Regions from separate parts of the Shinella sp. R2-11 genome, predicted to be linked through region 2. Evidence: riboswitches for the same ligand, from Rfam matches in the RefSeq annotation. Region 2 holds a riboswitch; the other holds the start of a gene.
The links. A riboswitch is a leader RNA that binds a small molecule or an ion and turns the genes downstream of it on or off. The one in region 2 is predicted to bind fluoride.

Region 1: another riboswitch for fluoride. It lies ahead of crcB (fluoride efflux transporter CrcB); the one in region 2 lies ahead of ACZ1A1_RS03925 (DUF190 domain-containing protein).

What each region holds. Positions count from the first base shown of each region.
Region 1 covers NZ_JBVAPC010000003.1:8,274-24,061, reverse strand. Annotated here, with positions in the region: gene ACZ1A1_RS08585 (NAD(P)H-quinone oxidoreductase) at 1-993, opposite strand, end outside; gene ACZ1A1_RS08580 (EAL domain-containing protein) at 1,089-2,879, opposite strand; gene ACZ1A1_RS08575 (EamA family transporter) at 3,004-3,441, opposite strand; gene crcB (fluoride efflux transporter CrcB) at 3,438-3,827, opposite strand; fluoride riboswitch at 3,928-3,991, opposite strand; gene ACZ1A1_RS08565 (HdeD family acid-resistance protein) at 4,054-4,602, opposite strand; gene betI (transcriptional regulator BetI) at 4,754-5,389, shown strand; gene betC (choline-sulfatase) at 5,431-6,960, shown strand; gene betB (betaine-aldehyde dehydrogenase) at 6,962-8,425, shown strand; gene betA (choline dehydrogenase) at 8,629-10,281, shown strand; gene ACZ1A1_RS08540 (phosphoadenylyl-sulfate reductase) at 10,668-11,420, shown strand; gene cysD (sulfate adenylyltransferase subunit CysD) at 11,466-12,419, shown strand; gene cysN (sulfate adenylyltransferase subunit CysN) at 12,421-13,896, shown strand; gene ACZ1A1_RS08525 (MgtC/SapB family protein) at 14,207-14,713, opposite strand; tRNA gene ACZ1A1_RS08520 (tRNA-Pro) at 14,874-14,950, shown strand; partial or broken gene ACZ1A1_RS08515 (efflux RND transporter periplasmic adaptor subunit) at 15,165-15,788, shown strand, end outside.
Region 2 covers NZ_JBVAPC010000001.1:830,867-846,654, reverse strand. Annotated here, with positions in the region: gene ACZ1A1_RS03970 (ABC transporter substrate-binding protein) at 1-480, opposite strand, end outside; gene ACZ1A1_RS03965 (DeoR/GlpR family DNA-binding transcription regulator) at 701-1,501, shown strand; gene ACZ1A1_RS03960 (four-carbon acid sugar kinase family protein) at 1,498-2,520, shown strand; gene ACZ1A1_RS03955 (CGNR zinc finger domain-containing protein) at 2,728-3,273, shown strand; gene ACZ1A1_RS03950 (NAD(P)/FAD-dependent oxidoreductase) at 3,270-4,601, opposite strand; gene ACZ1A1_RS03945 (VOC family protein) at 4,651-5,274, opposite strand; gene ACZ1A1_RS03940 (NAD(P)/FAD-dependent oxidoreductase) at 5,297-6,604, opposite strand; gene ACZ1A1_RS03935 (amino acid ABC transporter permease/ATP-binding protein) at 6,627-8,201, opposite strand; gene ACZ1A1_RS03930 (ABC transporter substrate-binding protein) at 8,274-9,080, opposite strand; fluoride riboswitch at 9,348-9,424, shown strand; gene ACZ1A1_RS03925 (DUF190 domain-containing protein) at 9,514-11,334, shown strand; gene ACZ1A1_RS03920 (pyridoxal phosphate-dependent aminotransferase) at 11,382-12,536, opposite strand; gene ACZ1A1_RS03915 (amino acid ABC transporter ATP-binding protein) at 12,629-13,369, opposite strand; gene ACZ1A1_RS03910 (transporter substrate-binding domain-containing protein) at 13,405-14,250, opposite strand; gene ACZ1A1_RS03905 (amino acid ABC transporter permease) at 14,317-14,964, opposite strand; gene ACZ1A1_RS03900 (amino acid ABC transporter permease) at 14,978-15,646, opposite strand; gene ACZ1A1_RS03895 (RidA family protein) at 15,698-15,788, opposite strand, start outside.

The sequences.
Region 1 (15,788 bases), on a different contig from region 2:
TGTCAGCACGATCTTGCCGATATGGTCGCCCTCTTCCATCATGCGATGGGCGGCGGCGGCCTCGCCATAAGGCATGACGGCATGGATGACCGGGGCGACGCGCCCCTCCTCCAGCAACGGCCAGACCTTTTCTAAAAGTTCGTCGCGGATCGCCTGCTTTTCCGCCGCCGTGCGCGGGCGCATGGCCGAACCCATCACCCGCAGGCGCTTGAGCATGATGGGGGCGAGGTTCACCCGCTCCGCCACCGCCCCGCCGAGGAAGGCGATGATCGACAGGCGCCCGTCGCGGGCGAGCGACTTCAGGTTCCGCTCGAAATAGGCCGCGCCGATCATATCGAGGATGACATCGACACCGGCCTTGCCCGTCTCCTCAGCGATGACGGCGGCGAAGTCCTCGCTGCGGTAGTTGATGGCGCGGCTCGCGCCGAGGCCGAGGCAGGCCTCGCACTTCTCCTGCGAGCCCGCCGTCGCGATGACGCGCGCGCCGAGGGCGGCGGCAAGCTGGATCGCCGTCGTGCCGATGCCGCTGGAGCCGCCATGGATCAGCACGCTTTCGCCGGCCTTCAGGTCCGCCATCATGAAGAGATTGGCCCAGACGGTGAAGAAGGTTTCGGGCAGCGCCGCCGCCTTCACCGCGTCGTAGCCCTTTGGGAAGGGCAGCGCCTGCGAGGCCGGCACCGCGCAATATTGCGCATAGCCGCCGCCATTGGCGAGCGCGCAGACCCTGTCGCCGACCGCATGGCCGGTGACGCCCTCGCCGAGCGCGACCACCTCGCCTGCGATCTCGAGGCCGAGAATGGGGCTGGCATCGGGCGGCGGCGGATATTCGCCCTTGCGCTGGAGGACGTCCGGCCGGTTGATGCCCGCCGCCTCGACACGCACGAGGATTTCACCGGCGCGCGGCTCAGGGGTCCTGCCCTCCGTCACCGCCAGATTGTCCGGGCCGCCATGCTCGCTGAGCCCGACATAGGACATGGTCGATGGAACTGACATGGCTTTCCTTCCTGCGCTTCATGGAGAACTTCAATTCGACGGTTCTAGCCCAAAGCGCGTGTCTTTTGAATCGGTTCCGGAGGAAAGTTGAATCGTCACTCCAGCGTGGAGGAGAGGATGAGGCCGGCATCGCTGCCCTTGGCGGCGGCCTTGAGCGCGGCGATGCGGCTGCTGATCTGCGCCGCCTCGCCGATCATGTCGCCGAGCGGCACGACGAGCACCACGGCCGAGCAGCGCATCAGCGGGAAGCTGGTGGCATTGCCCGCCCTGTCGTGGCCGCGGATTTCCCCGGCGAGCCGATCCTCCGGCGAATAGAGCGAGCGCACCTCGCGGGCGAAATCGGCAAGCAGCCGCTCCAGCGTCTCCCGCACGGCCTCGACCGGCCGGCCGCAGATGCCGGCGAAGAAATCGTCGCCGCCGACATGGCCGACGAAGACATCCTCGCCGACGAATTCGCGGCGCAGCAGCGAGGCGAAGAGCGAGATCGCAAGGTCGCCCTTGTGGAAGCCGTAGTGATCGTTGAACGGCTTGAAATTGTCGAAGTCGAAATAGCACAGGCACCGGAGCTGATCGCCGTCGAGTGCCTTGTCCTGCAGGTAGTCGCGGATCGAGCGGTTGCCGGGAAGGCCGGTCAGCGGGTTCTGGTCCTCCGCCGTCTTCAGCCGCTTCTCGTTGATGATCTTCAGGAGCGAGGAGGCCGAGAGGATGCCGGCATAGCGCATGTTCTCCGTCAGGATCACGCATTCGTTGCCGCCCATGCCGGTGAAGACGTCGAGAAGCTGCTCGGCGGGCGTATCGAGATCGGCAATGGGCGCGGCGGTGACGAAATGCGACAGGCTCTTCTGATAGAGCCTGTTCTTCAGGAGGTCGCGGCCGAAGGGGTGATAGCTCAGTTCCTTGACGTGATATTCGTGCAGGATGCCGCGCGGCTCGTCATTGGCGTTCAGCACCGGGAAGAAGGTGCGCTTGGGATCGCGGCGGAAGAATTCGAAGACCGATTCCAGGCTCTCGTTCTCGCGCAGCACGGCGACGTGCTCGATCTCGCGGCGGATGAGGATGCTGTCCAGCGTGCGCGAATTGCGGCGCGTGCCGCCGGCACGGGCGACCTGCGCATAGACGGGGCTCAGCGCCGAGAAATCCGTGACGGGACGGGAGACGAACCAGCCTTGGACGAGATCGCAGCCCGCCTCGCGGCAGGCGACGAATTCCGCCTCGGTCTCGACGCCCTCCGCGATGACGCGGATGCCGAGCACATGGGCGGCATTGACGGTGTTGCGCACCAGATGGCGCTTGCGCGCATCCGCCTCCATGCCGGAGACGAAGTGGCGGTCGATCTTGAGATAGTCGACCGGGTGATCGCAGAGCAGCTTCAGGCCGTTATGGCCGACGCCGAAATCGTCGATGGCGAGCTTGAAGCCGGCAAGGCGCAGCTTGCGTACGAGGACGGCGAAATCGGGCAGCGTATCGTTGTCGAAACGCTCGGAAATCTCGAAGCAGATCGAGGAGGCCGGAATGCCGGCGCGGCCAAGATGGCCGGCGAGCCGCTCCACGAGGTCCGCGCCTTCCGGCACGAGACGGGAATCGAGATTGACGAAGAGCGTGCGCGAGCGGAAATCCGGCAGGGCCGCGAAGGCCGCGATGGCGCGGCTGTTGACCATGTGCTCCAGCGCCAGGAGCTGGCCGGCCTCGTGCGCCCGGTCGATCAGGTCGAGCGGCGAGCGGAAGCCGAGGCGGTCGAAGCCGCGCATCAGCGACTCGTAGCCGAAGACCGCGCCGGTCGCCACCTCCACGATGGGCTGGAAGGCGGTCTCGATCACCAGCTTGGCAAGCGTGACGATCTCGCCATCGCCGAAGCGTCGAAGGGCTAGCAATTCGGCGGCGGACATGCGCAGCTCCAGGGGGCGTGAACGATGCGCTGAAGTCTCCGCCGCGATCCCTGAAGAAACCGTTTCCTTAGTATGACAATTTAATGAAAGCGCAGCAACTACAAGGAGTTGAAAAAGAATCTGCTCATATTGGAAGCGCCAGCAGCAAGGCGCCGCCGCCGATCATCACCACGGCGATCCAATGGGCGGTCGAAAGCTGCTCGCCGAGGAAGAGGACGGCGAAGACGGCGACGAGCACGACGCTCAGCTTGTCGACCGGCGCGACCTGCGCGGCCTTGCCGATCTGCAGCGCCCGGAAATAGCAGAGCCAGGAGGCGCCGGTCGCCAGCCCCGAGAGAACGAGGAAGATCCAGCTCTTCATCGGCACCTCGCCTGGCGCCTGCCAGTTGCCGGCAAGCGTCAGCATGAGCGCGATGGCAAGGAGGATGACCACGGTGCGGATGAAGGTCGCGAAGTCGGAATTGACCTCGGTGATGCCGATCTTGGCGAAGATGGCGGTGAGCGCGGCGAAGACGGCGGAGCCGAGCGCCCAGACCTGCCAGGATGTCAGAAGACCCTTCACACTGCACCTCCTGCGAGCATTGTGCGCGCCAGCGCAAGTCCGGCCGCGACGGCGATGAGCGAAAAAAGAACGGAAGCCCCGACATAAAGCGCCGCCAGCCCCGCCTCGCCGCGCTCCCAGAGCAGCGCCGCATCGAGCGAGAAGGCGGAAAAGGTGGTGAAGCCGCCGAGGACACCCGTCGTCAGGAACAGTCGCGCTTCCTGCGGCAGGTGGCCGCGAAAGGCGAAGAAACCGGCGATCAGCCCCATCAGCAGGCAGCCCAGCACGTTGATGACGAGGGTGCCAGCGGGAAAGGCCGTGCCGACCAGCCGCGCCGCAAGCACGTTCACCCCGTGCCGGCCGGCCCCGCCGATGCCAGCGCCGAGAAAGACGATCAGATAGTTCATGTCCGTTGCCTCAAAGGTCTGCGTTCGGTTTGCGGACAACAAAAAACCGCCCTCGGGCGGTCGCCAGAAACGCTCCCGCCGTCGACGGCCATCGCTGGCCGGTCTGGCAGGAGCTATCAGCCGGTGAACGGCAGTTGTCGGGGAGCTCCATCCCCATCCCACACCGGATTTCTAGGCGCTGGCGGGGCGGCTGTCAAACGCCCCGCCTGTCCCTGGGCCGGAACGGCTATTTGCGCAGCGCAAGGCCGAAGGCGATGAGCGCCCAGCCCTGCATGGCAAGGTCGAAGGCGAGGAAGAGGCCGAGGAGCCAAAGGCTGTTGACCGGCCAGCCGAGGATGAAGACCACGCCGGCGAGCGCGGTGACGACACCGCCCGCCATCAGCCAGCCCCAGCCGCTTTCCGGCCGCACGCGCCAGGCCGCGAAGATGCGGAAAATACCGGCGACGAGCAGCGCGGCCGCCATCAAGAGAGTCAGCACGGCCGAGGTGAGCACCGGATTGACGAAGGCGAGCACGCCGGCGGCGAGATAGAGCAGCGCGCTCAGCGCCCAGGAGATCGTCTCCCGCCAGGCCTTCACCTGGAAGGCATGGGCGAGATGCACGGCGCCGCCGACGATCATCAGCATGCCGACATAATAGACGGAAGCAACCGTCGCCATGAAGAGATTGGCGGCGGCGATGCCGCCGAAGACGAGCAGGATGACGCCGAGGGCGACGAACCAGCCCCATTTCGCACGCACTTCGGAGAGAGGGTTCATTCCGGGGGAGAGGACCATGGTGCACCTCGAAAAATGAATGAAAACAAAGTCAGCCTAGCACAGAACGAATGGGCTTTGCGACAGGCGATTGCGATGCTTTCGCGGCATCAGATTTTTATTGATTGATCACTCAATTAAAAATATCCTTGATATAAATCAGGGGAACGACATGCCGAAGGTTGGAATGGAACCGGTGCGCCGCAAGGCGCTGGTGGACGCGACGCTGCGGGCGGTCGGCGACCACGGCTCGCTGACCGTGACCATGTCGGAGATCGCCCGCCATGCCGGCGTTTCCCCTGCCCTTGCGCATCACTATTTCGGCTCCAAGGAGCAGCTCGTCATCGAGACGATCCGCAGCCTCCTGCGCACCTTGCGCGCGGATGCGGTGGCGGCGCTGAAGGATGCGGCGACGCCGCGCGAAAGGCTTTCTGCGGTCATCCGCGTCAATTTCCAGGCGCACCAGTTCGCGCCGGAAACGGTGGCCGCGTGGCTGGCCTTCTATTCGGAGGCGCAGCGCTCGGAGGCGGTGCGGCGGCTGCTCGTCGTCTATGCGCGGCGGCTGAACTCCAACCTGCTCGCCAGCCTGAAGCAGCTTTGCCCGGCCGGGCGCGCCAGCGAGATCGCCGACGGCGCGGCGGCGATGATCGATGGGCTCTATCTGCGGCAGGGCCTGAAATCGGCGCCGGTCAGCATCGAGTCCTCCATCGCGCTGACGGAAGGCTACCTCAATGCCCAGCTTGCCGCTGTCGCAGGCGCCGCTTCCGCCGCCGCGGCCCGGCGACCGCCCGTCATACAGCCGCGATAGAAATTCCGGATACCCGTTTCATTCCTTTCAAGGACCAGCCCGTGACCGCCAGCAAGCCGAACATCCTGATCATCATGGTCGACCAGCTCAACGGGACCTTCTTCCCCGACGGGCCGGCGGACTGGCTGCATGCGCCGCACATGAAGGCGCTCGCGGCGCGCTCGGCGCGGTTCCGCAACAACTACACGTCCTCTCCGCTCTGCGCGCCCGCCCGCGCCTCCTTCATGGCCGGGCAGTTGCCGAGCCGCACGCAGGTCTACGACAATGCGGCCGAATACATCTCCTCCATCCCCACCTTCGCGCATCACCTGCGCCGCGCCGGCTATTACACGGCGCTGTCGGGGAAAATGCACTTCGTCGGGCCGGACCAGCTGCACGGCTTCGAGGAACGGCTGACGACGGACATCTACCCGGCCGATTTCGGCTGGACGCCGGATTACCGCAAGCCCGGCGAGCGCATCGACTGGTGGTATCACAACATGGGCTCGGTGACAGGCGCGGGCGTCGCCGAGATCACCAACCAGATGGAATATGACGACGAGGTCGCCTTCCTCGCGAACCAGAAGCTCTACCAGCTCTCCCGCGAGAACGACGACGCGTATCGCCGCCCATGGTGCCTCACCGTCTCCTTCACCCACCCGCACGACCCCTACGTGGCGCGGCGGAAGTTCTGGGACCTCTACGAGGATTGCGCGCACCTGACGCCGGAGGTCGGCATGCTGGAGGAGCAGGATCCGCATTCCGCCCGCATCCTGCATTCCTGCGACTACGCCAAGTTCGCCATCACCGGCGAGCATGTGCGCCGCTCGCGGCAGGCCTATTTCGCCAATATCTCCTATCTCGACGAGAAGATCGGCGAGCTCGTCGACACGCTGGCGCGCATGCGCATGCTGGACGAGACGCTGATATTCTTCTGCTCGGACCATGGCGACATGCTCGGCGAGCGCGGCCTGTGGTTCAAGATGAACTTCTTCGAAGGCGCGGCCCGCGTGCCGCTGATGATCGCCGGCCCCGGCGTGACGCCGGGCCTGCATCTCGCTCCCACCTCCAATCTCGACGTGACGCCGACGCTCTGCGACCTCGCGGGCATCTCCATGGACGAGGTGATGCCGTGGACGGACGGGGAAAGCCTCGTGCCCGTCATCGACGGCGCGGAGCGCACGACACCCGTGCTGATGGAATATGCGGCGGAAGCCTCCTATGCCCCGCTCGTCGGCATCCGCGAGGGCAAGTGGAAATATATCCACTGCGAGCTCGACCCGGAACAGCTCTACGACCTCGAAGCCGATCCGAAGGAACTGACCAATCTCGCGGTCTCCGACAATCCTGTGATCCGCGCGACGCTGGAGGCCTTCCGCCAGATGCGCGAGGCGCGCTGGGACATGGCCGCCTTCGACGCCGCCGTGCGCGAGAGCCAGGCGCGGCGTTGGGTGGTCTACGAGGCACTGCGCAACGGCGCCTATTACCCCTGGGATCACCAGCCGCTGCAGAAGGCATCCGAACGCTACATGCGCAACCACATGAACCTCGACAATCTCGAGGAATCCAAACGCTATCCTCGGGGAGAATGACATGAGAGCCCAACCGAAAGCCTCGCACTTTATCGACGGCGACTATGTGGAGGACGTCGCCGGCACGCCCTTCGAGAGCCTCTATCCCGCCACCGGCGAGGTGATCGCGAAGCTGCATGCAGCAACACCCGCCATCGTGGAACAGGCCGTCGCCTCGGCGAAACGCGCGCAGAAGGAATGGGCGGCGATGAGCCCGACGGCGCGCGGCCGCATCCTCAAGCGCGCCGCCGAGATCATGCGCGAAAGGAACCGGGAGCTTTCCGAGCTGGAGACGCTCGATACCGGCAAGCCGATCCAGGAGACCATCGTCGCCGACCCGACCTCGGGCGCCGACGCCTTCGAATTCTTCGGCGGCATCGCAGCAGTCGGCCTCAACGGGGATTACATACCGCTCGGGGGAGACTTCGCCTTCACCAAGCGCGTGCCGCTCGGCGTGTGCGTCGGCATCGGCGCGTGGAACTATCCCCAGCAGATCGCCTGCTGGAAGGGCGCGCCGGCGCTGGTCTGCGGCAATGCCATGGTCTTCAAGCCCTCGGAGAACACGCCGCTCGGGGCGCTGAAGATCGCGGAGATCCTGATCGAAGCGGGGCTGCCGAAGGGTCTCTACAACGTCATCCAGGGCGACCGGACGACCGGGCCGCTGCTCGTCAATCACCCCGACGTCGCCAAGGTCTCGCTGACCGGCTCGGTGCCGACCGGCAAAAAGGTCGCGGGCGCGGCCGCCGCCGACCTCAAGCATGTGACGATGGAGCTCGGCGGCAAGTCGCCGCTCATCGTCTTCGACGACGCCGACCTCGAAAGCGCCATCGGCGGGGCGATGCTCGGCAACTTCTATTCCACCGGGCAGGTCTGCTCCAACGGCACGCGCGTCTTCGTGCAGAAGGGCATCAAGGAGAAGTTCCTCTCGCGCCTCAAGGAGCGGACGGAAAAAATCCTGATCGGAGATCCGATGGACGAGGCGACGCAGCTCGGGCCGATGGTCTCGAAGGCACAGCGCGACAAGGTTCTCGACTATATCGAGGATGGCAAGGCCGAGGGCGCGACGCTCATCACCGGCGGCGGCATCCCGAACGACGTGTCGGGCGACGGCTACTACATCCAGCCGACCGTCTTTGCCGACGTCACCGACGGCATGACCATCGCGCGGGAAGAGATCTTCGGGCCGGTCATGTGCGTGCTCGACTTCGACCATGAAGACGAGGTGATCGAACGCGGCAACGCCACGGAGTTCGGCCTCTCCGGCGGCGTCTTCACATCGGACATCACCCGCGCGCACCGCGTCGTCGACCAGCTCGAAGCCGGCACGCTCTGGATCAACACCTACAACCTCTGCCCCGTGGAAATCCCCTTCGGCGGCTCCAAGCAATCCGGCTTCGGGCGGGAAAACTCGCTTGCCGCGCTGGAGCACTATTCCGAGCTGAAGACGGTCTATGTGTCCATGGGCAAGGTCGAGGCGCCGTATTGATTTGATGGTGAATGCCCCTCATCCGCCTGCCGGCACCTTCTCCCCGTAAACGGGGAGAAGGAAGTCGCTGCCCCGGTTTCCTCCATATCGGGGGTGGTCATGGCCGGATTGAGCGCGTGCCACATCCCCTTCGCCCCGCTTGCGGGGAGAAGGTGCCGGCAGGCGGATGAGGGGCCAAGCGTCACACGAAAGAGAACACCGCCATGCAGAACGCAGACTACATCATCATCGGCTCCGGTTCGGCCGGCTCGGCGCTCGCCTACCGGCTCTCAGAGGACGGCAGGCATACGGTCATGGTGCTGGAATATGGCGGCTCGGATATCGGGCCGTTCATCCAGATGCCGGCGGCACTGGCCTGGCCGATGAGCATGAAGCGCTATAACTGGGGCTATCTCTCCGAGCCGGAGCCGAACCTCAACAACCGCCGCATCACCGCGCCGCGCGGGAAGGTGCTCGGCGGCTCGTCCTCCATCAACGGGCTCGTCTATGTGCGCGGCCATGCGGAGGACTTCAACCGCTGGGAGGCGCTCGGCGCGCAGGGCTGGGCCTATGCGGACGTGCTGCCCTATTACAAGCGCATGGAAACCTCGCTCGGCGGCGAGGCGGGCTGGCGCGGCACGGACGGGCCGTTGCATGTGCGGCGCGGGCCGGTGACGAACCCGCTCTTCCACGCCTTCATCCAGGCCGGCCAGCAGGCCGGCTTCGAGACGACGGAAGATTACAACGGCTCCAAGCAGGAGGGCTTCGGCCTGATGGAGCAGACGATCTACAACGGCCGTCGCTGGTCGGCGGCGAACGCCTATCTGCGTCCGGCAATGAAGCGGCAGAACGTTTCCCTCGTGCGCTGCTTCGCGCGGAAGATCGTCATCGAGAACGGCCGCGCCATCGGCGTCGAGATCGAGTGGGGTGGGAAGATCGAGATGGTGAAGGCGAACCGCGAGGTGATCGTCTCGGCCTCCTCCTTCAACTCGCCGAGGCTGCTGATGCTGTCGGGCATCGGCCCGGCGCAGCATCTCAAGGACATGGGCATCGAGGTGAAGGTGGACCGGCCGGGCGTCGGCGCGAACCTGCAAGACCACATGGAGTTCTATTTCCAGCAGGTCTCCACCAAGCCGGTCTCGCTCTATTCCTGGCTGCCGTGGTTCTGGCAGGGCGTGGCGGGCGCGCAGTGGCTGCTTTCTAAGGGTGGGCTCGGGGCCTCCAACCAGTTCGAGGCCTGCGCGTTCCTCCGCTCGGCGGCGGGGCTGAAGCAGCCGGATATCCAGTATCACTTCCTGCCCGTTGCCATCTCCTATGACGGCAAGGCGGCAGCCAGGAGCCATGGCTTCCAGGTGCATGTCGGCTACAACCTGTCGAAATCGCGCGGCAGCGTGACGCTCCGCTCGGCCGATCCGATGGCCGATCCGGTGATCCGCTTCAACTACATGAGCCACGAGGAAGACTGGGTGAAGTTCCGCCATTGCGTGCGCCTCACCCGCGAGATCTTCAGCCAGAAGGCCTTCGACGAGTTCCGCGGCCCGGAAATCCAGCCCGGCGAGAAAGTGCAGACGGACGAAGAGATCGACGCCTTCCTGCGCGAGCATCTGGAAAGCGCCTACCATCCCTGCGGCACCTGCCGCATGGGGTCGGCGGACGACCCGATGGCGGTGGTCGACCCGCAGACCCGCGTGATCGGCGTCGATGGGCTGCGTGTGGCGGACAGTTCCATCTTCCCGCATGTCACCTACGGCAACCTCAACGCGCCGTCGATCATGACGGGGGAGAAGGCGGCCGACCACATCCTCGGAAAACAGCCGTTGGCCCGCTCCAATCAGGAGCCGTGGGTCAATCCGCGGGCGGCGGTGAGCGACCGGTAGGCGGTGGTGGTTCTGTTGAATGGAGCCCCTCATCCGGCCTGCCGGCCACCTTCTCCCCGCAAGCGGGGAGAAGGAGATATGCCGCGCCCGCTTCCCACATCTCTAAGGTTGCGTGGGGCAAGTCCCCTCTCCCCGCTTGCGGGGAGAGGGTTAGGGTGAGGGGCAGCTCCACATGCGCTCGTTCTTGCCTCATAAGGACGCGCCCTATTTTCTACTAAATTCATAGAATAATATCAAAGCCTTCCCCGGCGGCAGGATTTCTGCCCCGAGCCGCAGATGGAGAGATATTTGCTCCTCGGCCTGAGGCTTTGGAAATCCGTTTTGCTGTCTGCTCTCCGCCAACCCTGCGATAATCCGGCAAATTCTCGCAAAGGCTTGGAAACGGAATGACTGCTCTTACCGGAAACGGGATCGCGGAAGCCCTGAACGACAAACTGGCTGGTCTCGACCTTGCCGGGCGCCTCGCGCTCGTCGCCGAGCTCGGCGGGCGCGCCGTCTTCACCACCAGCCTCGGCATCGAGGACCAGGTCATCACCGCCGCCATCGGCACGGAGCGCCTTGCCATCGACGTCGTGACGCTGGAGACGGGCCGTCTCTTCAAGGAGACCGTGGACCTCATCGAAGAGACCGAGGGCCAGTACGGCATCACCATCGCCCGCTACGTGCCCGCGCAGGACGACATCGACGCCTATGCGGCGCAATACGGCCTCAACGGCTTCTACGAGAGCGTCGAGGCGCGGCATGCCTGTTGCGGCGTGCGCAAGCTGAAGCCTCTTCAGCGCGCGCTCGACGGAGCCTCCTTCTGGATCACGGGCCTGCGCCGCGGCCAGTCCGGCAATCGGGCGGACACGCCCTTCGCCGAGTACGATGTCGAGCGCAACCTCATCAAGATCAACCCGCTCGCCGACTGGGACATCGACCGCATCAAGGCCTACGTCGCCGACAATGCCGTGCCGGTGAACCCGATGCATTCCCGCGGCTATCCCTCCATCGGCTGCGAGCCCTGTACGCGCGCCATCAAGCCCGGCGAGCCGGAGCGTGCCGGCCGCTGGTGGTGGGAGAACGACGAGAAGCGCGAATGCGGCCTGCACGTCCACGAAGCCACCGCCTCCCCCATCCCGGCCCCCAGCGCGGCCTGACCCGAACAGCCCTCCCAGGGCATCCCATCCGGAGTGAAGAGTTTAATGTCCGATATCCGTAACGAGGCGGAAGCTAAGCCGAACGCCACGCCCAAGCCCCCGCTCGATCCGCACCTGAAGGCGCTGGAAAACGAGGCCATCCATATCTTCCGCGAAGTCGCCGCCGAATTCGAGCGCCCCGTCATGCTCTATTCGATCGGCAAGGATTCCTCCGTCCTCCTGCATCTCGCCCGCAAGGCCTTTTATCCCGGCCGCGTCCCCTTCCCGCTGCTGCATGTCAACACGGGCTGGAAGTTCGCCGAGATGATCGAATTCCGCGACAATATCGTCAAGGAATACGACCTCGACCTCATCGAGCACGTCAACCCGCGCGGCGCGGCGGAGAACGTCACGCCCTTCAGCCATGGCTCGGCGCTCTACACCGATATCATGAAGACGGAATCGCTGCGCCAGGCGCTCGACGCCGGCAAGTACGACGCGGCCTTCGGCGGCGCGCGGCGCGACGAGGAGGCTTCGCGCGCCAAGGAGCGCATCTATTCCTTCCGCACGCCGGACCACCGCTGGGACCCGCGCAACCAGCGCCCGGAACTGTGGAACGTCTATAACGGCATGATCCGCCAGGGCGAGAGCGTGCGCGCCTTCCCGCTCTCCAACTGGACCGAGGTCGACATCTGGCGCTACATCCAGGCCGAGGACATCCCCATCGTGCCGCTCTATTTCGCGAAGAAGCGCCCCTATGTGGAGCGCGACGGCATGATGATCATGGCCGAGGATCCGCGTCTCGAACTGCTTCCCGGCGAAGTGAAACAGGAAGGCGTCATCCGCTTCCGCACGCTCGGCTGCTTCCCGCTGACCGGCGCCATCCGCTCCAATGCCGAAACGCTGGACGACATCATCGCCGAGCTGGAGACCGCCACCGTCTCCGAACGCCAGGGCCGCGCGATCGACCGCGACCAGTCCGGCTCCATGGAAAAGAAGAAACGCGAAGGGTATTTCTGAGATGACCGTTTCCGCCACCGCAACCGCCGAAATCCTCCCCCTTGAGGAACCGGCCCGCGCGATCCGCGATTCCCGCCCGCTTCGCCTCATCACCTGCGGCTCGGTCGACGACGGCAAGTCGACGCTGATCGGCCGCCTGCTCTGGGACACCAAGGCCGTCAAGGAAGACCAGGCCGCCACGCTCCACCGCGACAGCGGCAAGCAGAACGATCTCGGCCTGCCCGACTTCGCGCTGCTGCTCGACGGCCTGCAGGCCGAGCGCGAGCAGGGCATCACCATCGACGTCGCCTATCGCTACTTCTCGACGGACCGCCGCTCCTTCATCGTCGCCGACACGCCCGGCCACGAGCAGTACACCCGCAACATGGCGACCGGCGCCTCCACGGCTGACCTTGCCGTGCTTCTGGTCGACGCCCGCGCCGGCATCCTCGAGCAGACGCGCCGCCACGCCACCATCGCCTCGCTGATGGGCATCCGCCAGTTCGTTCTCGCGGTCAACAAGATCGACCTGACGAACTACGACCGCGCCCGCTTCATAGAGATCGTGCACGATTTCAAGGAATTCGCCCTGACGCTCGGCGTCAAGCAGATCACCGCCATCCCGATCTCCGCACTGAAGGGCGAGAACGTCGTCTATGACGGCCGCGCCGCCATGCCCTGGTACGACGGCCCGACGCTGGTCGAGACGCTGGAAAAGGCCACGACCCGCTCCAACCAGACGGTCGGCTTCCGCCTGCCCGTGCAGCGCGTCTCCCGCCCCGGCGAAAGTTTTCGCGGGTATCAAGGTACGGTCGCCGGCGGTTCGGTGAAGCCGGGCGATTCGGTCGTCGTGCTGCCCTCGGGCATGGTCGCCAACGTCACCAAGATCGTCACCTTCGACCTCGTGCGCAACGCCGCCGTGGCGGGTGACGCCATCACCCTCGTGCTCGACCGTCAGGTGGACGTCGCGCGCGGCGACATGATCGTCGCCATCGACAGCCAGCCGATGACCGGCCGCAGCTTCGACGCGCAGCTCGTCGCCCTCCAGCCGGAAGGCATCGAGCCGGGAAAACGCTACTGGCTGAAGAGCGGCTCGCGCCGCCAGCGCGTCACCGTCGAGCCGGTGAGCCAGCTCGACCTCAAGACCTCCAAGTGGGGCGCGGCGGAAAAGCTCGGCATGAACGCCATCGGCAAGGTGCATCTCACCTTCGACGAACAGGCGATCTTCGACACCTATGAGCAGAACCGCACGACCGGCGCCTTCATCCTGATCGACCCCGACACGAACAACACGGTGGCCGGCGGCATGATCACAGGCCGCCGCTCCGAGCTCGGCGGCATCCATAAAGAAGACCAGCGCGTGCTGCTCTCACTGCCCGCCGACCTTGCGGAAAAGATCATGGCGAGCGAACTCTTCGCCAGCCGCCGCCACGACGTCGACGTGCGCCACACGAGCGCGGGCCGCGCCGCGGAAGTGCTTGCCGATCTGGACGAATAGTCTTTCCTGAAACACATTGGAAAGCGGCGCCCTTGCGGCGCCGCTTCTCGTTTGAACTGCCGCGGGAAACAGAAAGGCACCCTTTGCCGGAAGCAAAGAGTGCCCATGACAGGATATGTCACATCGTCTGCAACTGCTCAGAAGAAGAAATACCAGAGCAGGAGAACGATGAAGAGCGGAACGCCCATCAACCAGAGAATCAATGCCCGAGCCATCGGTATTTTCCTTTTCGTTATTGCGTTGAGACAATAACGTCACACCCGCCCTATTGTTCCATCAGCACATCCCGATGGAAAAACGGACGCGTCTCTCATCTCTGCTTGCCATCCTCTTCCTTCGACCTTTCCGCGCCGAGGCGCGTCTCGAACTTTCCGAGGATGAACAACACGATGAAGCAGGCAAGCGTCGCGAAGAAGCCGACGAACCAGTAGCCGAGGCCGACGGAAAGCCCGACGGCGCCGGCAAGCCACATGCCCGCGCCGGTCGTCAGTCCCCTCACCTCGCCACGCGAGAACACGATCATGCCGGCGGCAAGGAAGGCGACGCCTGCAGTGACGGCCTCGACGACCCGGAGCGGATCGATACGAACCTGCTCATCGGAAAAGCTGGCCATATGCACGCTTTCGAGCGCGAGAAGAGCAAAGACGCAGGCCGCGAGCGCAACGAGGATATGGGTACGAAGGCCCGCCGCATGATCACGATATTCCCGCTCTGCACCGATGACCGCACCGAAAAGAATCGCCCCCACCATGCGGGCAAGGATGACCGGATAGGGCACCTGCGTGTTCGGAAAAAGGTCTGCAACGATCTGTTCCATGGCCCGGCAAACGCCGGATCCAGCCTCCGGTTCCCGGCATTTCGAGCCTTTCAAAAAGTTTTCCCCGGCGTTCCGGCACTTTCCCCAACATCGCGAATTTTTTTGATATTTTGCGCTTGTCGAAACCGAAAGCCTGTTCTATAGGAGGCGCCACTGGTCACGGAGTGTAGCGCAGTCTGGTAGCGCACCACGTTCGGGACGTGGGGGTCGAGTGTTCGAATCACTCCACTCCGACCAGTTAAAATCCTTTCAAAACAAGGATTTACGGCCATCCAGAGGGCTGACAAAATTTCCCGATACGAAAACTGATAGAAACTCTGACGGAACCCCCTCGTCGGTCCGTGATGACCGAATCGAAAAGACCCTCCAAAGAGGACCTCTTCCCGTTCAGTCGACCTGCCACGTAGGCAGCAGCACTACCATTGCTCGGAGCTAGGCAATAAGGTCTCCAAAATACCTGATCGCCGAACAGACGGCGACCGCGGGCGTCGAATCCGCCGAGGCCTCGCTGGAAAGCCAGAAGATCCAGCTCGCCCAGACGACCATCGTCGCCGTCGACGACGGGCTCGTCACCTCCCGCTCGGCCCAGCTCGGCGCGGTCGTCTCCTCCGGCACGGAGCTGTTCCGGCTGGTGCGCCAGCAGCGCGTCGAATGGCAGGCGGAAATCTCGGCCCGCTACCTTCCCCGCGTCAAGGAAGGCCTGACGGCCACGATCTCCGGTCCCGGAGACCGGCGGATCGAGGGGAGCGTCCGGCTCGTCGGGCCGACGGTCAGTACCGATACCGGCCGCGCGCTCGCCTATGTGGCGCTGCCGGCGGAGGGACACCCGCCCGTCGGGCTCTACGTCACCGGCCAGATCGAGCTGGAGACGACGCCGGCGCTGACCGTGCCCGAGACGGCACTCGTGCTGCGCGACGGCATCGCCTACGTCTTCACCGTGGACAAGGACAGGCGCGCGACGCGCCTCCGCGTGGAAACCGGCCGCCGCAACGGCGGCGAGGTGGAAGTCCTCTCCGGCCTCGACCGCACGGCCGACGTCGTGACGACCGGCGGCGCATTCCTTTCGGACAAGGCC
Region 2 (15,788 bases):
CTTGCCGTCGGCGGCCGGCTCAAGCGCGGCGAAGAGCGCCTCGGCCATCTGCTTGCCGGCATCGCGGTCGCTCGGGCCGATGAAGGCGATATAGTTCGGGAACTGCTCCGACTGCGGCGCGAAATCGGCATAGGTATCGGTCAGGATGACCGGGATGTTGCTCTGGGCGGCAAGCGTCAGGCCGGGCACGGCCGTCGCCCAGTAGGGCGTGAAGATGATGCCGTCGACGCCCTGCGCCACCAGGTCTTCCAGGCTCTTGATCATCTGGTCGGGCTTGTTGTCGGCATTGAGCACGACGAGGTCGACGCCAAGTTCGCCCGCACCCTTCTTCATGAAGTCGACATAGGAATTCCAGAACTGCGCGTCCAGCGTCGGCACGACCACGCCGATTGTCGGCTCGTCCGCGGCCTGGGCCGGCGCGACGACGGCTGCGGCCGCCAGCATCAGGCCAGCCGCCATCGACTTGAGAAACGATCTCATACTCTCTCCTCCACCTTGATCTCCCTGACGGAATCTGGCGTGCGCCGATACCGGCATCATGCCCTTCCGCCCTCAATATGCACCCAAAAGCTATCAAGTTTTTTCAGTCCGGCAAGCTCTATTTGACATCTTTTGGATTCTTTCTGGAATTTTTTGGAATATCTTGACGAGGCGGGGCATCACTCCCTACCCTCGCGGCAACAAGGAGGATTCCCGCCGCATGCTGCCCGCCAAACGACGTGCCCGTATCATCGAGCTGCTGCGCACCGAGCATGCGGCATCGCTGCGCGACATGGCCGAGACGCTCGCCATCTCGCTTTCCACCCTGCGCCGCGACGTCGAATATCTGTGCGAGACCGGCCTCTTGCAGCGCACGCACGGCGGCGCGCTGCTGGAGCCCGCCGCGCTGAAGATGCTGGAGCCCTCGCCGGAGATCGCCTCGGCCATCGCCAGCGCCGAGAAGCAGGCCATCGGCCGCCGCGCCGCCGCCATGATCCAGCCCGGCCAGACGGTGATCTTCGACAGCGGCACCACGACGGCCGCCGCCGCCGCATCCGCGCGCGAGCGCAACGTGCCCTTCACCGCCGTCACAAACGATCTCGCCATCGGCTCGATGCTGTCCGGCAACGCCGCCATTCATACGACCGTCACGGGCGGCTATGTTCGGCCCGGCTCCTCGACGCTGCTCGGGGCCGGCGCGATGCAGACGCTGTCGCGGCTGCGCGCCGACATCGCCTTCATCGGCACGCATGCGCTGACCGGCGAGACCCTTTCCGATACGTCGATCGAGCTGGCGGAGATCAAGAGCACGATCCTGCGCGCCGCCGACCGCATCGTGCTGCTCGCCGACAGCGGCAAGTTCTTCAGCACCTCGTTCTGCACCTTCGGCCGGCTGGTCGACGTCCATCTCGTCATAACCGACGACAAGCTGCCGCCCGAGCATGCCGCCGTCATCCGCGCGCTCGGCGTTCCGGTCGAGACCGTCGAAAGCGCGCCGGCCGGTCTCAGGGGCGTGGCGTGAGCCGTCTGCGGCTCATTGCCGATGATCTCACCGGCGCGCTCGACAGCGGCTGCGCCTTCGCGGGCGCGGACACCCCGGTGCGGATCGCCGTTCCCGGCCGGCCGCTGCCGGCGGGAGAGCGGGTCGCCGTCAGCACGGAATCACGCGACATGGAGGAAGCGCAGGCGGTGGCGGCCGTCGCGGCCGCGGTGCGCGCCTTCGGCGCGGAGAGCCCGGACACCCTGTGGTTCAAGAAGATCGACAGCGTGATGCGCGGCCATCCCTTCGCCGAAACCCGGGCGGCGTTCGAAGCCGGCGGTTTTTCCGCCTGCGTCTTCGCTCCCGCCTATCCCGAAATGGGACGCATCACCCGCGACGGCCGGCAATACAGGGTCGACGGCGCGGGCGAGCCCGTATCCGCAGGGCCGGATTTCCGGCAGGCCTTTGGCCCGCTCGGCCCCACACTCACCATCATCGACGCCGAGCGGCAGGAAACGTTGCGCGCGCATGTGGCCCGCCTGCGGCTGGCACGCGCGGCCGAGCGGACGTTGTGGGTCGGCGCGGGCGGGCTTGCCGCGGCCCTTGCGGGCGCACGCGTGCCGGCCCCGTTTCCCCCGCTGCGCGGCGTGATCGTCGGCACTCGCCATCCCGTCACGCGCATGCAGGTCGAGCGCGCAATCGCGGACGGCACGGTTGCCGAAGCCCCGGCCGGCGAAGGCGTCGCCCGGCTGCTCGCGCCGGCCTTCACCGCCGCCAGCGCCGCCGAGACGCATGCCCTGCTGCGCCGGCACCTGCATGAGATCGACCTCGGCGCCGCGGACGCAGCGTCGCTCCTCGTCACCGGCGGCGATACGCTTTCGGTCGTCCTCGACGCAACGGGGGCGGAGGTTCTGGACTGCATCGGCGAGGCGGCGACCGGTGTTCCGGTCTCGCGCATCCGGGGCGGACGCGGGGATGGCGTCACCATCCTGTCGAAGTCCGGCGGCTTTGGCGATACGGATCTTCTCTCCCGGCTGGCGGCGCGGCGCGGGGAGGCATAGGCGGGGCAACCCTGCCGACGGGAACCGGCCCTCAGCCGGCATCGAGCGCAAGAGGCGGGCCTTTGCTCGCGTCTTGCGGCCGGATATCTATGCCCTTAATGTTCGGACGACGATCTGTTATGGTCGAATCGCGGCGCCAGCGCCGTTTACGGATCGATGTCCGTGATGTCGGTTCTCATCCGCGTAGGCATGTTGAAAGTCTGAAAGATGATCCCTGCCGAGGTTGTGCGTGATCTTTCCCTGATCGCCGAGATCGTCAATATGGGGGAAACCCCGGAAAAGCTCAGCAAATCCTGGATAGGCGACCTGATCGACTGCTACGGCATCACCTACAAGCCGGCGATAACCGACGCCGACCGCGACGACCTGTTGCGGCTGGCCGACGAGTTCCGCATCATCTTCTCCATGCAGGCGGACGACCTCGCGGATTTCTCCAACAGGGTCCTCGAAAAGATCCGCTTCTCGCCCCGCATTAAGAACCACGGCGGCTTCGGCTGGCACATCCATTATTTCGACGAGGATTTCTCGTTCGGCGGACGCACCCGCTCGAATGCCGCCATGTCCATCATGTCGCTGATCGTGCATGAGGAAGCCTCCCGCCTCAAGACCTGCAAGGCCATCACCTGCAGCAAGGTCTTCGTCGATACGACGCGCAATTCCTCCAAGGCCTATTGCGACGTGAAGACCTGCGGCAACCGTGCGCATGTCGCCCATTTCCGCGCCCGGTCGCTGAAACCGGCGCTGCAGGGCTAGAACCCGGTCAGCAATTCGATCTTCGAGCCGTCCATGAAGCGGGACAGGCGGAATGCGCGCGGATCGACGATCGGCGTGCGGCCGGTGACGATATCGGCCATCAGCCTGCCGGCGCCCGGCCCGATGCCGAAGCCGTGGCCCGAAAAGCCCGTGGCGATGTGGAAGCCGGGAAGGCTGTCAACCGCGGATATGACGGGGATCGCATCCGGCGTGACATCGATATAGCCCGCCCAGCGCTGCGCGACCTTCGCCTTTTCGAACACCGGATAGGCCGCCTTCAGCCTCGCAAGCGCGGTGTCCACCATCCTGACGGACGGTTTCGGATCGAGCACGCGGCAATATTCGAAGGGGCTCGGCTCGTCCAGCGCCCAGCGATTGGGGATGCGCGCCTCGTCGAGGAAGCGCCATCCGAAGCGGAAGGCCAGCGCGCGCCATTCCTTGCGATAGGCGGGCAGGAAATCGAGCGCATGGCGAAAGGCCTTCGGCACGATATCGACGATGTTGCCGTGGCCGGAGGCGACCGTGTAGCCGCCGTCCTCGCGCCGGCGTAGCGCGAAATCGTCGCCCCAGACCGCCGGCCCCGGCCCGCCCTCCAGCGGCTCGGTGCGCAGCACCGAATTGAGGACCTTCAACTGCGGCAGGTGGAGGCCGAGCGTGCCGGCAAACAGGTTGGACCACGCCCCGCCGGCCAGCACCACGGCCTTGCAGGCGATGGGCCCGCGCTCGGTGACGACGCCGCTGACGGCGCCGGCGGCGGTTTCGATGCCGCGCACGGCGCATTCGGTCAGTACCGCCGCGCCTCTTGCACGCGCGGCTTCGGCGATGGCGGGCGCGGCTCTCTGCGGCTCCGCCCTTCCGTCGATGGCCGTATGGAGACCGCCCTTGAGAGCCATGTTCCAGCCCGGAAACATCTCGCGCAGCCCGGCGGCGCTCAGCAGGCGGCACCGGAACGGATAGCCGTCGAGATTACGGCTCCAGCGCTCGTTCGCGGCGCATTCCGCCTCGCTCGCGCAGGTGAAGACGATACCGGCGCGGCGATATCCGAGGTCCCGGCCGGTGCGCTGGCCCAGCGTCTCCCATATCCGCAGCGCCTCGGCCATCAACGGCACCTCGCGCGGGTCGCGCATCGAGATGCGCACCCATCCCCAGTTCCGGCTCGACTGCTCGTGCCCGATGCCGCCCTTCTCGCAGAGCGCCACGCGCAGCCCCATATCCGCGAGTTCCAGCGCCGTCGACGTGCCGATGATCCCGCCGCCGATCACGACGACGTCCACCTCCTTCGGCAGTTCGGCATCTCCGTGGACAGGCACGACATAGGGTCCGGGCATCGAGGCGCTTCCATCTTTCCGGCGGTTGATCGAAATCCGGGCGTGCCCATCAGACGGAATGAGAGGGCAGGTCGAAAGCACCGTGCCGCCCGCGCAACGTCACCCGCAGCTCCGGCCGCTCGGCCAGGACGACCGGGATATCGAGACCGAGGGCCTCGTAAAGGGGCCGGATCTCGTCGCATAGCGGATGAGCGACCACGAAACGCTCCAGGCTGCACCCTTTCGGCGCTTCGGCGGAGGGGTGATTGGGCGTATCCCATTGAGACACGAGCGGCAATGCAATGCCGAAGCGCGTGGGCTCGACGGCGAGATAACGCCATTCCAGCATCTCGCCGCGCAGCGTCCGGCGGCTGCCGGCGCGGATTTCGGCGGACAGGCCGAAGTTCTCCAGAACAGCCTTCGCCGCATGGATGTCGTCCGTCGACACGACGAACAGGTCCATGTGATAGCCGGGCTGGGCGGCCATGCGTGCCCCGTTGCCGATCACCGGCTGGTCGGGATCGGGCGCGTCGATGGCGAGATAGAGACCATCGGCCAGCGACAGGAGTGCGTTGCGCGTTCCCATGCCCGGATGCGAGCCGCCGGGCGCGGCGCGAATGCCGCTCCAGGCTTCCACGGCGTCGACGGCGTCATCCAGCGAGGGGGCGGACCAGGCGAAATGGTCGAGTTTCATGTCTTTCTCCAGATCGGTAGCGTCACAGGACGTTTTGCGGGGCGGCGAAGAAGCGCTCGCGGAACCGCTGCAGGCGGAAGGGTTCGAGCGGGATCGTCGTCGCGCCTGTGTCGATCAGTTCCGCAAGCGTATCGCCCACGCCCAGCGATATGCCGAAGCCGTGGCCGCTCATGCCGGTCGCGATCACCAGATTGCCGCGATCGCTCACCTGGTCGAGAACCGGCACGCCATCCGGCGTGATATCGATGCGACAGGCCCATGTCTCGACAAGCGCCATGTCGTCGGTGATGCCGAAGGCGGCCTTCGCGGCGGCGCGGCTGCTTTCAAGCACGCCGCCACTGGCCGGAACCTGCGGGACGCGCAAGGCCTCGTAGCGGTCGGGCACGCCGGAGAGATAGGCGCTCACCATCCTGCTGTCGTCCCGGAAATGGCGGCCGATATTGACGCGCGTGCCCTCACGGCTTGCAAACAGCGTGCGGACATAGCGCGGCGCGTAGCGCAGGCTGCGGAACGCCGCGTCATAATCGAGCGGCCCCTGCAGGCCGGGCGCGATGGTGAGGCCTCCGTCGTGGCGCGGCCGCACGAGCGCCTTGTCGAAGATGGTCGGTAGGGCGATTCCATGATCGAACGGCGCGGTGCGGCCCACCGAAACGCGCAGGTCCACCTGCGGAACGGAAATTCCGTAGCGGCGCAGGAAGACACTACTCCACAGCCCCGCAGCGACGACGACCGTTTCCGCGCGCACCTCGCCCTGCTCGGTGACGATCCCCGCCACCTTGCCGGCCTGCATGAGCAGCCCCTCGACCAGGCAGTTTTCCCTGACATCGGCGCCCTTGCGGGCCAGCGCCCGCGCGATGGCCGGGGCAGCGAGGCTGGGCTCGGCCCGGGCGTCGCTCGGCGTGTAGAGGCCGCCGAGGAACGGCGCCTGCAGGCCGGGATTGACGGACCGGATGCCGGACGAGGCGACAAGCGTGCTGTCCACGTCGAATTCGCGGGCGATCTCCAGCCAGTCGCGCATCCGGCCGAGCTTGTCCTCGTCCGAGGCGAGCGCGATGATGCCGCTGGCGCGGAAGCCGGTGACGTCGCCGATCTCCGCGTCGATGCGGTTCCACAGATCGAGGCTGCGCTTGATGAGCGGCATTTCGCGGCGGTCGCGGCCCTGCTTGCGCACGAAGCCGGAATTCTTGCCCGACTGCTCGCCCGCGATCCGTCCCTTCTCGTAGACGCCGACGGAAAGGCCCCTGCCGCTCAGATACCAGGCGATGGCGCATCCGATGATGCCTCCGCCGACGATTGCGACATCAACACGCTTCAGTTGTTTGGATGACATTTTCTCTTTCCGGCGGGAGCGATCAGAGGATCTGATCGAGGAACAGTTTCAGGCGGTCGGACTTCGGATTGTCGAAGATCTCGGCGGGGGTGCCCTGCTCGATGATGCGGCCCCGATCCATGAAGACAACGCGGTCGGCGACGCGGCGGGCAAAGCCCATCTCGTGCGTGACGACCGCCATGGTCATGGGGCTGCCATCCGCGGCGGGGCGGCGGGCAAGGCTTTCCATGATCTCCAGCACGCCCTTGACCAGCTCCGGGTCGAGCGCGGATGTCGCCTCGTCGAAGAGCATGATCCTCGGGCTCATGGCGAGCGACCGGGCGATGGCGACACGCTGCTGCTGGCCGCCCGACAGGCGGGCCGGCAGCGAATCCAGCTTCTCGCCGAGCCCCACGCTGCGGAGCGCGCGGATGGCGATCTGCCGGGCCTGCTCGTGGTCGATATGGCGGACCTGCTCCAGCGCGAACATGACGTTGCTGAGGGCCGACATGTGCGGGAACAGGTTGAAGCTCTGGAACACCATGCCGACATCGGCGCGCAGGGCGTTCAGCGGTCCCTCCCTGGTCGGGAAGGGCTGGCCGAAGATGTCAAGCGTGCCCCCATCCACCGGCTGGAGCCCGTTGATGCAGCGCAAAAGCGTGGACTTGCCCGAGCCGGACGGCCCGATCACGCACACGACCTCGCCGGTCCTGATCTCGAAGCTGACATGGTCGAGGGCGCGGAAATGGCCGAAATCGACCGTCAGGTCCTTCGCCTCCACCAGCACCTCGCCGGCAGCGGCGGCCCGGCGCGCCGCCTGTGGTACAGGCAGAGCCGGCGTTTCCGCGCTTTCGGCGGCGGGGGCGGCGGCTTCCGCCTGCCGCCTGCGGGCGAAGAACGCGCGCAATGCCGCGGGCAAAACGGGCCGGCCGTTGCGCATTTCCCTGTCGAGATAGTTCACCAGATGCGTCATCGGGACGGTGATAACGAGATAGGCGATGCCGACGGCGACCAGCGGCGACAGGTTGCCGGTGCGCTGGGAAATGTCCTGGCCGATGCGGTAGAGCTCGCGCTCGCTCACCATCAGGCCGAGCACGAAGATCAGGCTCGAATCCTTGATGATGTTGATGAACTGGTTGGTCAGCGCGGGAATGACCCGGCGGATGCCTTGCGGGAAGATCACGCGGTACATTGTGCGGTGCTTGTCCAGCCCGAGCGAGCGGGCCGCTTCCGTCTGGCCCCTGTCGACGCTCTGGATGCCGGCGCGCAATATTTCCGCGATATAGGCGCTGGCAACGATGCTGATCGCGATGATGCCGTAGGGATAGGGATTCTGCCCGAAGGGCCGGAAGCCGGCGAAGGGCAGGCCCTGCCCGACGATGAAGATCGTGACGATGGCCGGCAGGCCGCGGAAGACATCGATATAGACCTTGGCGGCGACGCGCACGACCGTCACCTGCGAGATCGCCATCAGCGACAGGGGCGCGCCGATGATGATGCCGATGATCGTCGAATAGAGGGAGATGGTGATGGTATTGTAGTAGCCGACGCGCAGGATATCGGGGACCACCTGCAACATGTAGGAGAGATTGAAGAATGTATCGAGAATCCCTGACATGTGGTCTCCTGCGGGAACGGGCATCGTATCGTACGACGGCCCCGCGCGGGCGTGGCCGTCGTAGTGCGAGGATCAGCGGGTCGGCATGAAGTCCGGGCCGGGCAGCGTGGGAACGCTTTCCCCGACCCACTCCTTGTAGATCTTCGCGTAGGTGCCGTCCTCGATCATGTCGGCGATCGCCTTGTTGACGGCGGCCAGCAGGTTCGGGCGATCCTTGGCCACGCCGATGCCGGCCGGCTGGTCGTCGTTGGGGATGGAGACCACGACCGAGAGCGGACGCTGCGAGGACGCGACATAGGTCGCCGCCAGCCCACCGTCGAAGAAGGCCGTGTCGACCTGGCCGGACTGCAGCGAGATGAGGAGCGCGGCCGAATCCGGGAATGGAACGATCTGCGTGTCCTTGTAGGTCTCGTTGGCATAGGTCTCCTGGATGCTCGCGGCGATGACGCCGAGACGCTTGCCGGCAAGGCCCGCCTCGTCCTTGATGCCCGAATCCGAGGGCGTCAGGATCGTGTAGGAGCCGACGAAATGCGGGCTGGAGAAATTGATGATCTCCTTGCGCGGGATAGTGATGGAGTGCGAGCCGGCCGAGATATCGCAGACATGGTTGGCGACCGCCGCGAAGATGCCCTCGAAGACGGAGATGCGGTATTCCGCCTTCAGGTCCAGCCGCCGGGCGATGTCCTTCGTGAAGGACACTTCATAACCCTGCATTTCGCCATCGATGACCGACGACATCGGCGCATTCGCATCGGTGACGCAGACGGACAGCGTGCCGGGATTGTTCAGTTCCAGATCCGTGCCCTGAGCGAGAGCCTGGCCGGACCAGGCGACCAGGATCGTGCCGGCTGCGAGACGAAGAAGTCCATTGCTTGCCATGTGCGTATTCCCCTTTTTGATGGCGTGCGTTGGCTGCTGCGGCCACGGCCTCGACCGTGCGAGCGGTCACAACGTAACATCAGTAATTAGCGTGTCAACATTTGATAATTACATTGCGCTGCCGCTTTCCCGGGACCTCGTACGGCCTGCAGAGCAGCGCGCGGGCCGGGGCTGGGCGGCCTCGAAGCAGCCGTGGGAAAAACAACATGTGGCTGGTGCAAGTGACGAATAGCGGAAGTTGACAACGTCGCCGGGGATGACCTATGCGTTACCCACGGTAATGGATTCTGCCGGGCATCACGCCGAACCGCTTCCCAGACGAAGCTGATGACTCCTACTCAACGCGAGCCACGCGAAGGAGTAGAGTCGTGCCCGGAATTCATCTCTCATGTTTTCTGAACCTGCCTGCCGGCTTTGACGGAGCGTCCTTCGCATGACGCCCGCATCGATCTTCGGCCTTCGTCTTCAGCAGATCCGCAGCCTTGCCAAATGGATCGTCATCGTTGTTCCGATGGCGATTGCCGTCGGGTCGCTGGTCGCCCTGTTTCTCTGGAGCCTCGACCGGGCGACGGCGCTGCGCTTCGAATTCCCTTGGCTCATCTACTGCATGCCCGTCGCGGGCTTCGCGATGGTCTGGGCCTACGGCAAGTTCGGCAAGGCCGCCGAGGGCGGCAACAATCTCATCGTCGACCAGATCCATGAGCCGGGCGGCGGCGTGCCGCTGCGCATGGCACCCTTCATCCTGGTGACCACCGTGCTGACGCATCTGGTCGGCGGCTCGGCAGGGCGTGAAGGGACGGCCGTCCAGCTCGGCGGCAGTCTGGCGAGCGCCTTCGGCAAGCTATTCGGGCTGACCCCCGGCGATATCCGCATCCTGCTGATGGCGGGCATCGCGGCGGGCTTCGGCGCGGTTTTCGGAACGCCGATCGCCGGTGCGATCTTCGCGTTGGAAGTCCTCACCATCGGCCGGATGCAGTACGAGGCGCTGCTGCCGTCCCTGCTCGCCGCCGTCGTCGCCGACTGGACCTGCCACGCCTGGGCAATAGGCCATGTCCATTATTCGATTTCCTATCTGGGGGGCGCAGGCGAAGGGATGGCCTTCCATCTCGATGCCCTCCTGATGCTGAAGGTGGTGATTGCGGGAGTGGCCTTCGGACTGGCCGCGCATCTGTTCGCGGAACTCTCCCATCTCGCATCGTCCGCCTACAAGGCGATCCTGCCCTACGCGCCGCTGCGGCCGGTGCTGGCAAGCGCCATTCTGATCGGTCTCGTCCATCTTCTCGGCACGCGCGAATATCTCGGTCTCGGCGTCTGGTCTCCAAACCCCGAGGACGCGACGATCCTCGGCTTCTTCAATCCCGACCATGTCGACTACGGCAGCTGGGCCTGGAAAGGGCTGTTCACCATCGTCACCCTGAGCGCCGGCTTCAAGGGCGGCGAGGTCACGCCCCTGTTCTTCATCGGAGCGGCCCTCGGAAGTGCGCTCGCCGGCGTCCTGGGCGCACCCCCGGACCTGTTCGCGGGCCTCGGTTTCGTGGCCGTCTTCGCAGGCGCGACCAACACGCCGCTCGCCTGCATGATCATGGGCATCGAACTCTTCGGGGCCACGCATTCCGTCTATCTCGCGGTCGCCTGCTTCGTTGCCTATCTCTGCAGCGGCCATTCCAGCATCTATCTCTCGCAACGCGTCGGCGTGCCGAAGACCGCGGCCGGCAACGACATCCCCCCGGACATTTCCATCCGCCACATGCGCGCCATGAACGCCCAGGCCATGGGCGACCTCATGAGTCGGGCGCGCCTGCGCAGCCTCCGCACAACCGCAAACCTCCAGGAAAGGCCCATCGTCATGACCAGCCACAAGCTCTCCTCCCGCGAGGTCGGGATGGTTCGCATCTACATGAAGCCGCGGGAAAAGGCGGTCGGCCAGGGCACATGGTTCGGCGGCGGCAGGCCGCTCTACCGCGAACTCGTGATGCAGGCGAGAGCGTCCGGCATCATGAATGCCGTCGCCCACCATACCCATTTCGGCTATTCCAACAGCGGCAAGCTGCAGGACGAGGGTTTCGAGATCCCGAACCCGGACCTGACCATGTGCGTCGAACTCATCGCCGACCGCGGGCAGCTCGAACATTTCTGCCGGACCCACGGCACGCTCTTGAAGAACAAGGTGATCATCTACAAGCACATCGAGCACTGGGACGTTCTCGGCCACGAGATAGCGACCGAAGAAGCCTTGAAGGAAACAACGCTCTAGGAAACGTCACTCAAGTCGGCCGCATTACGGGCAACGGGCACGTTCCCTTAGCGGAGCCGTGCCAGCGCATCGGCGATGCGGTCGATGGCCAGCGTGAGATTGTCGCGCGAGGTGGCGAAGGAAAGGCGGATATAGGGCTCGACGCCGAAGGCGGCGCCCGGCACCGTCGCGACCTTGCCCTCCGTCAGCAGATAGGAAGCGAGCGCCGTATCGTTGGCGACGACCGTGCCGTCCGGCGCGGTCCGGCCGATATAGGGCGCGCATTTCGGGAAGAGGTAGAAGGCTCCTTCCGGTGCACGCACCTCAAGGCCGGGGATCGCGCCAAAGCCCCTGGCGACGAGTTCGCCGCGCGCCCGGTATTCGGCGACGGCCGACGTCACGAAGTCCTGCGGGCCGTTCAGTGCCGCCGCCGCCGCGACCTGCGTGACCGACGAGGGGCAGGTGGTGCTCTGTGACTGCATCTTGTTCAGCACCCTGGTGAGGTCCTTCGGTCCCGCCGCATAGCCGAGCCGCCAGCCGGTCATCGCATAGGCCTTCGAGACGCCGTTGATGAGGAGCGTGCGGTCGCGCAGATCCGGGCAGGCATTGGCGAAGGAGGTGAAGGGCACGGAGCCGCAGACGATGTGCTCGTAGATCTCGTCCGACATGATGGCGACATGGGGATGACGGGCCAGCACCTCGCCCAGCGCCTTCAACTCGTCGGCGGCATAGATAGCGCCGGTCGGGTTGGAGGGTGAGTTGAAGAGGAACCAGCGGGTCTTCGGCGTGATCGCCGCCTCCAGCCGTTCCGGCGTGATCTTGAAGGCATCCTCAACGCCGCAGGGCACGATGACCGGCTTGCCGCCGTGCAGGATCACGATATCCGTGTAGGACACCCAATAGGGCGCGGGCACCACGACCTCGTCGCCCGGCTCCAGCGTACCGAGGAAGGCGTTGAACAGGATCTGCTTGGCGCCGTTGCCGATGGAGATCTCGTCCATGGCATAGTCGAGGCCGTTCTCGCGCCTGAATTTCCGGACGATGGCCTCGCGCAGTTCCGGCAGGCCGTCGGGCGCGGTGTAGCGCGTGATGCCGCGCTTCATCGCATCGACGGCGGCGTCCACGATATGGGCGGGCGTATCGAAATCCGGCTCGCCGAGCGAGAGGTCCACCACGTGCTCGCCCCGCGCCCGCATCGCCTTGGCGGCGGTGGAAATCGCCATGGTGGGCGAGGACTTGATGGTGGAAACCCGTCGGCTTTCAAATGCGATCACGGTCGTGCTTTCTCTTAATTGCCGCAAGGGCGGCCTGTTCTTCAATGGTTCAGGATCTGGCCGAGGAACGCCTTGGCGCGCGGCGATTGCGGGTTCGAGAAGAACTCGTTCGGCGGTGCGCTTTCGATGATCTGGCCACCATCCATGAAGATGACGCGGTGGGCGACGGCGCGGGCGAAGCCCATCTCGTGGGTCACGCAGATCATCGTGATGCCGTCCTCGGCGAGCGAGATCATCGTATCGAGCACTTCCTTGACCATTTCCGGATCGAGGGCGGAGGTCGGTTCGTCGAACAGCATGACCTGCGGGCCCATGCACAGCGCCCGGGCAATCGCCACGCGTTGCTGCTGGCCGCCGGAAAGCTGGGCAGGGTATTTGTTCGCCTGCTCGGCGATGCGCACCCGCTCCAGGTAGCGCATCGCGGTTTCCCGCGCCTCCTTGTCGGAAACGCGCTTCACCCGCTTCGGCGCCAGCATGCAGTTTTCCAGCACCGTCTTGTGCGGGAACAGGTTGAAGTGCTGGAACACCATGCCGACATCCCGGCGGATATGATCGGCATTCGTGCCCTTCTTGCCGAGCTCGATGCCGTTGACGGAGATGCTGCCGCCCTGCGTCTCCTCCAGATAGTTGATGCAGCGGATCAGCGTCGATTTTCCCGAGCCAGAAGGGCCGCAGAGCACGATATGCTCGCCCTTCTTCACCTCCAGGCTCACCTTCTTGAGAACGTGAAGAGGCCCATACCACTTGTCGACGTCCACCATTTCAATCGTCTTGTCTGCCATTGGCGTCTCCTTTTGCAGTATGGGCCGTCTGATGCTTACTTGGCCGTGAAGGTGATACCGTCCATGGCTGCCGGCATGTCGGGGAACGGCGCGCCGAAGTGCTTCTGGTAAAGCTCGTTCAGGCTGCCGTCCTTCTTGTGGCGGGTCCAGAAATCACCTGCCCATTCGCCCAGTTCCTTGGACTTCGGGCTGACGGCGATGCCTTCATATTCGGTCGACAGGACGATCTTCTGCTCATACTTGCCGGGCGCGGCCTTCTCGACGCCGCCGAACTGGTGGCTGTAGCTACCGAGATATTCGACCTGGCCGGACAGCAGGGCCTGTACGGCGGAGGACGCGTCGTCAAAGCGCTGGATGGTCGCGTCCGAGGGTGCCGCTTCCGTGACGGCCTTGTCCATCGAGCTGCCCTTCTCGACCGCGATCGTATGCCCGGAAAGCTCCTCGATCTTCGAGACGCCGTCCTTGGGGCCGTAAATCGCGGCATTGATCTCCGCATAAGGCGCGATGTACTGCACGACCTTCGCGCGGTCCGGGTAGATGCCCATGACGCAGATCAGCATGTCGACCTTGCCGGTCATCAGCTGCGGAATGCGGTTGGCGCTGGTGATCGGCACATAGGCGACATCGACGCCGAGTTCCTTTGCCATCATCCGGGTGATGTCGATGTCATAGCCTTCGTTCTTGCCGTCGGCGTTGATGTAGCTGAAAGGCGGCTGGTCGGTGACGATGCCGAAGGTGATCGTGCCCTTCTGCTTGATCTCCTCCAGGGTCGCGGCCTGCGCCGCACGGATGTTGGACATGCCGGCGGCACCCGCCACGAGAGCGACGCTGGCGAGAGCGAGGAAGCTGCGGCGGCCCAGGCCATTTTTCAAGGATACCATTCTGTTCACCTCTATATTGTTGATCGGCATAGCAATTCTGGTCAGCGTGCCGAGTTCGCCGATTTCTTAGCGTCCGAAGGACATCTTCCTTTCCAGCCGGCCGCTCAAAAGCGAGAGGGGCCAGCAGATCGCGAAATAGACCGCGCCGACGATCCCGAAGACGAAAAGCGGCTGGAAGGTGTTGTTGGAGATGATCTGGCCGGCGCGCGTCAGCTCCGTGAAGCCGATGATGGCGACCAGCGAGGTGCCCTTGACGAGGCCGACCATGAAGCCGATCGTCGCCGGCAGCGAGATCTTGAAGGCCTGCGGCAGGATCACGTCGATCATCCGGTGACGGTAGGGAAGGCCGAGGGCGCGCGCCGCTTCGGTCTGGCCGCCCGGCACCGCCTCGATGCCGCCGCGCCAGATTTCCCCGAGAAAGGCGCTGGTATGTGCCGTGAGGCCGATGGCGGCCGCGACCCAGGCGCTGACATCGAGCCCCACCAGCGCGACGCCGTAATAGAAGACGAAGAGCTGCATCAGGAGCGGCGTTCCCTGGAACACCTCGATATAGAGATAGGCGAACCACCGCGGGATGGCATAGCTGCTCGTCCGCATCAGGGCGACAAGGACCCCCACAATGCCGCCGCCGACGAAGGCGACGAGCGACAGCAGGACCGTCCACCTGAGGCCTTCGAAGAGCATCCACAGATCGTTGACCGAAAGTTCTCTGATCATGGTCCCGGCCTCACTTGATCGGATAGGAGAAGTAGATGCGGCCGAACAGCCGGAGCAGTGACGACAGGCAGACGGAAAGCGCGAGATAGATCCCTGTCACGACGAAGTAGACTTCGAAGCTGCGGAAGGACTCGGCCTCGATCATCTGCGCGGAATAGGTCAGCTCCGGCGCGGAGATCGACGCCACGACGCTCGAGGTCAGCAGGAGCAGCACGAACTGCGAGCAGAGGCCGGGATAAACCGAGCGGACGGACGGTTTGAGGACGATATCGAAAAAGATCTGCCGGCGGTTGAGGCCGAGCGCTTTCCCAGCCTCGATCTGCCCCTTCGGCAGGCCGTCGACGCCGCCGCGCAGGACTTCCGCGATATAGGCCGCGGTGTTGATCGTCAGCGCGGTGATCGCCGCCGCCGAGACCGAGAACTTCAGCCCGACGGCCGGCAGGCCGAAGAAGATGAAGAAGAGCTGCACCAGGAAGGGCGTGTTCCGGATGACTTCGATGAACACCTGCGCGGAAAAGCGGGCCGGCCAGACGTCGCTGCGCCGCATGACCATCACCACGATCCCGAGTACCAGCGCAAGGGCACTGGAAATCCCCGTGTAATAGAGGGCGACCAGGGTACCGTTCAAAAGGGTGCGCCAGGCATCCCATACCGCAGAGAAGTCGAATTCGTATCCCATATCCGTGCTCGCCATTCCCTCTGTTTCAGACCCGCCGGAAATTCCGCCGCCTCAACGGTCGATTTCGAAATCCGCGTCGACCTCGACCGCGACACCGTGCGGCAGCGAGCCGACGCCGATGGCGGTCCGGGTATGGCGCCCC